One region of the Stenotrophomonas sp. CS3K5 genome, then DNA from elsewhere that is predicted to be linked to it. Evidence: riboswitches for the same ligand, from Rfam matches in the RefSeq annotation. Region 1 holds a riboswitch; the other holds the start of a gene.
The links. A riboswitch is a leader RNA that binds a small molecule or an ion and turns the genes downstream of it on or off. The one in region 1 is predicted to bind glycine.
Positions count from the first base shown of each region.

Region 2: it holds a riboswitch for glycine, as region 1 does, so the genes downstream of both, AC5YGJ_RS11325 (trimeric intracellular cation channel family protein) here and gcvP (aminomethyl-transferring glycine dehydrogenase) in region 1, are expected to answer to the same signal.

Region 1 is NZ_JCAKRX010000013.1:135,483-137,936, forward strand. Features, by position in the region: gene gcvP (aminomethyl-transferring glycine dehydrogenase) at 1-1,122, opposite strand, end outside; glycine riboswitch at 1,185-1,287, opposite strand; gene AC5YGJ_RS17585 (multidrug effflux MFS transporter) at 1,588-2,454, shown strand, end outside.
Region 2 is NZ_JCAKRX010000006.1:209,640-212,093, reverse strand. Features, by position in the region: gene AC5YGJ_RS11330 (3-deoxy-7-phosphoheptulonate synthase) at 1-339, shown strand, start outside; gene AC5YGJ_RS11325 (trimeric intracellular cation channel family protein) at 551-1,168, opposite strand; glycine riboswitch at 1,251-1,356, opposite strand; glycine riboswitch at 1,370-1,459, opposite strand; gene AC5YGJ_RS11320 (GIY-YIG nuclease family protein) at 1,500-1,775, shown strand; gene AC5YGJ_RS11315 (nuclear transport factor 2 family protein) at 1,917-2,348, shown strand; gene AC5YGJ_RS11310 (hypothetical protein) at 2,352-2,454, shown strand, end outside.

The DNA.
Region 1 (2,454 bases):
CGCGGCCAGGATCGAGGCCAGGCGGTGGGTGCGGCGGGCGATGCGGGTCAGGCCGTCCGGGCCGTGGTAGACGGCGTACATCGAGGCCATCACCGCCAGCAGCACCTGCGCGGTGCAGATGTTGGAGGTGGCCTTCTCGCGGCGGATGTGCTGCTCGCGGGTCTGCAGGGTCAGGCGGTAGGCCGGGTTGCCCTGCGCGTCGATCGAGACGCCGATCAGGCGGCCGGGCATCGAGCGCTTGTAGGCATCGCGGCAGGCCATGAAGGCCGCATGCGGGCCACCGAAGCCGAACGGCACACCGAAACGCTGGCTGTTGCCGACCACGATGTCCGCACCCCATTCGCCCGGGGCGGCCAGCAGGGTCAGGGCCAGCAGGTCGGTGGCCACGGCCACCAGGCCGCCGCGTGCGTGCACGGCATCCACCAGCGCCTTGTAGTCGCCGACCTGGCCGAAGGTATCCGGGTACTGCAGCAGCAGGCCGAACGCTTCGGCTTCCAGGGCCTCGGCCGGGGTGCCGACGCGCAGCACGATGCCCATCGGCTCGGCGCGTGTGCGCAGCAGTTCCAGGGTCTGCGGGTGCACAGCATCGTGCACGAAGAAGGTGTCCGACTTCGACTTGGCCGAACGCTTGGCCAGGGTCATCGCTTCGGCGGCGGCGGTGGCTTCGTCCAGCAGCGAGGCGTTGGCGATCTCCATGCCGGTCAGGTCGGCGCACAGGGTCTGGAAGTTGATCAGCGCTTCCATGCGGCCCTGCGAGATTTCCGCCTGGTACGGGGTGTAGGCGGTGTACCAGGCCGGGTTTTCCAGGATGTTGCGCAGGATCACGTTCGGCGTGTGGGTACCGTAGTAGCCCTGGCCGATGAAGCTGCGCAGCACGGTGTTCTTGTCGGCGATCGCACGGATCCTGGCCAGTGCCTGCACTTCGGTCATCGACTGCGGCAGCGCCAGCGGCGCCGGCGACTTGATCTTGGCCGGCACGATGGCATCGGTCATCGCATCCAGCGACGCGTGGCCGACGACGTCGAGCATCTGCGCGATCTCGGCATCGTTGGGGCCGATGTGACGCTCGACGAACGCAGAGTGGTGCTCAAGCTCACGCAGGGAAGGGGTGTTCTGGGACATGGCGAAGGATCCGTCAGGAAAGGGCACACGCACGGGCACAAGCCGCCGGTCGGCGGTCTGCGGGGCGCCCCTCTGTCCTTTTGCCTGAGAGTTTAAAAGCGCGGCCAACCGCAGCTTCGTGCCCCTTCGGCGCCGGATCGAACCGGTCTCTCCAGAGTTGTGTTACGGGTGGTATCGGGCCTGAGCGATTACGGGCGTTGCGCCTTCGGCAGCGGTGTTCCGCTTCTCCCACCGTGTTGCCCGGCGATTATAGCCCGTTGCGGGCCCGCCGGCGGCCGCCGGTCGGTGCCGCCGGGCCTGAATGGCCGATGGCCCGGTCGTGCGTTTTGTGCAGCGCTGCATGGCATCGCGTGCAATCCCCACCTATGATGGCCGGATTCTCGTATTCATCTGGCGCCGTCCCTGCCGCAAGGGGACCGGCGCCGGCCGTGCGTGCCGCGCATGGCCCTGCCGGACACCTTTTCCATGACCGCCGCTGTTGCTCCTTCCACCCGCCGCATGGCTCTGCTGCTCGCCGGCCTGGCCATGTTCGGTCCGTTCTCGATCGACACCATCTTCCCGGCCTTCCCGCAGCTGGCCCAGCGCTTGGCGGTGGACGAGGTGGCGGTGCAGCAGACCATCAGCGTGTACCTGTTGTTCTACGGCCTGATGAGCCTGGCGCACGGCCCGCTGTCCGACGCCTGGGGGCGCAAGCGGGTGATCCTCGGTGGCCTGGTGGTGTTTGTCGGCGCCTCGGTCGGTTGCGCGCTGTCCACCGACCTGAGCACGCTGCTGGCCTTCCGCGCGCTGCAGGGCCTGTCGGCGGGCGTGGGCATGATCGTCGGTCGCGCGGTGATCCGCGACCTGTACCACGGTCATGACGCACAGCGGCTGATGAGCCAGGTGTCGATGCTGTTCGGCATCGCGCCGGCGATCGCACCGATCATCGGTGGCTGGATCCTGCTCAGCGGTGCCGGCTGGCCGCTGATCTTCTGGTTCCTGGTGGTGTTCGGGTTGGTGCTGCTGGCGGCCACCGCGCGGTTCCTGCCGGAAACCCACCCGGTCGAGGCGCGGCTGCCGCTGTCGCCGCGCGTGCTGCTGCGCGATTACGTGCGCATCGGTTTCAACCCGCGCTTCCTGCGCCTGGCGCTGGCCGGCAGCATCGGCTTCGGCGGCATCTTCCTGTACATCTCCTCGGCGCCGGTGTTCGTGATGCAGCACCTGCATCTGGGCGAGGGCGGTTTCGCGTGGCTGTTCATTCCCACCATTGGTGGCATGACCACCGGCTCGTTCCTGTCCGGGCGCATGGCCGGCCACACCACGCCGACGCGCCAGATCGCCATCGGTTTCGGC
Region 2 (2,454 bases), on a different contig from region 1:
GTGGCTGATGCCTGCCAGGCGCTGGCCAAGGCCAAGCTGCCGACACGCCTGATGATCGACGCCAGCCATGCCAACAGCCTGAAGAACCCGGAGAACCAGCCGACGGTGATCGAGGACATCGCCGTTCAGTTGGAAGACGGTGAACAGCGCATCGTCGGTGTGATGATCGAGAGCCATCTGGTCGGTGGCCGCCAGGAACTGGTCGAAGGCCAGCCGCTGGTCTACGGCCAGAGCATCACCGATGGCTGCATCGACTGGGACACCACCGTGACGGTGCTGGAGCGACTGGCTGCGGCCGTGCGCGCCCGTCGCGGAGTGAAGGTGTACGAAGCCGCCTGATGGGAGCCGCCTGAGTGCGGCATGTGTGTGGATGGCGGCCAGCGCCTGCGGGGGTGCGGCCGCGATCAGGGCCGGTCGGAGTTGGAGACCGGCCCGTCCGCACCGGCGATGCGCCTGGCGCTGCGTATGTGCGACAGCGCCAGGTACATCGCCGGGGTGGTGCAGGGCTCGAAGGGTGGCGCCGGGCCATGCCCGGCGAACACGCCATCGTTCAATGCACTTCGTCGTGATACACGAACTTCGGCATTTCCCAGCGGTAGTGGATCGCCAGCAGGCGCATCGCGAAGCCGCCGCCCAGGCAGCACAGGATGGCAGTGGCGTCGGCTACGCCCCAGTGCAGTAGCAGGAGATACGCCGCGCCGGTCAGCAGCGCGATGATTGCGTACAGCTCCTTCTGGAAGATCAGCGGCACCTCGTTGCAGAGGATGTCGCGCAGCACGCCGCCGAACGCACCGGTCAGCATGCCGGCAATCAACACGATGGGCGTGGCATGGCCCGCCTCACGCGCGATCGAGCAGCCGATCAGGGTGAAGGCGATCAGACCCAGGCCATCGAGCACCAGGAAGGTGCGGCGGAAGTGGTGCATCCAGCGCGCCACCCAGGTGGCGATCAGCGCCGCGCACACGGTGAAGCCCAGGTACTCGGGATGCTTCACCCAGCCCAGCGGGTAGTGGCCGAGCAGGATGTCGCGCAGCGAACCGCCGCCGAGGGCGGTGACGCAGGCGATCATGACCACGCCGAAGAGGTCCATGCGGCGGCGGCCAGCGGACAGCGCGCCGGTCATGGCTTCGGCGGAAATGGCGATCAGGTAGATGATGGAAAGCAGCATGGGGCAGGCTCCGGGCGCGGTGGGGCCGGCCATGCGCGTATACCGCCACTGCCTGCGCAATGACGTGATGACGATGACCGGTGCCGCTCCCGCTGTCCTTTTGCCTGAGAGTTCAGCGGCGTAGGCCGCGTGCCCCTTCGGCGGATCGTCCCGGGCATGCCCGGTGACCTCTCTCCAGCTCGGCGAGTCGAATGCATGGTTGGTGGGATTCCAGCCCACCGGCCTGAGCGATCATGGGAGCCTGCGCCTTCGGCGGGCGCCAGCGCGGCGCCTCTCTCCTGCATTCGGGCGCCAGTATATCCGCTGCAGTGCAGCACGGCATAATCCGGCCATGGCCCCGTCCCTCCGCCCCTGGTTCCTGTACCTGCTCGAATGCCGCGATGGAAGCTTCTACGCCGGCATCAGCACTGACGTGGACGCGCGTTTCGCTGCCCACCAGGCCGGCAAGGGTGCCCGCTACACCCGCGCCAGGCCGCCGCTGCGCATCCTGGCCGTGCGCGAATACCCGGACCGCGCCGCCGCCTCGCGCGCCGAATGGCAGCTCAAGCAGCAGCCGCGCGAACGCAAGCTGGCCTGGCTGCAGGCGCCTGCCGAGGCTGTTCTGTAGAGCCGAGCCCATGCTCGGCTGCTGGAGTGGCGACGAGGATCAGCCGAGCATGGGCTCGGCTCTACAGTAGATCCACGCCATGCGTGGATGGGCGCGTGCGCCCATGCCATGATCGCCCAGCCCTCAGCGCTGGAGACCCGGATGTCCGCCGTTGCCCTGTTGTTCGCTCTCTCCGCATCAACCAGCCCCGCCGCCGACCCGGCCACCCTCGCGGCCATCGAAGCGACCTGCCACGACTACGTGGACGGCCAGCTGGAAGCCGACCCGCAGCGCGTCGCCCGTTCCCTGCACCCGGATCTGGCCAAGCGCGCGGTGCTCGGCGATACGCCGGACGAACGACTCGGCCTGCGCCGGATGTCGAAGGAGGAGCTGGTCGCGCTGACGAAGCAAGGCGCACTGATGACCCCGAAGAATCAGTGGGACCGTCGCTGCACGGTGCTGGATGTGACCGGCAACGCCGCCTCGGTGAGGCTGGAAACGCCGTGGTTCGTCGACTACTTCCACATGGGGCGTTTCGAGCAGCGCTGGGTCATCGTCAACGCGCTGTGGTACCCGAAGCCGAAGGCGGAATAACCCATGCGCACTGCTGGCCGCGCATGGCTCGGCATCGCCGTGCTGGTCGCCGGCATCGTGCTGCTGCCTGGCCTGTTGTACCTGCTCGGGATGGCACTGGTGGACG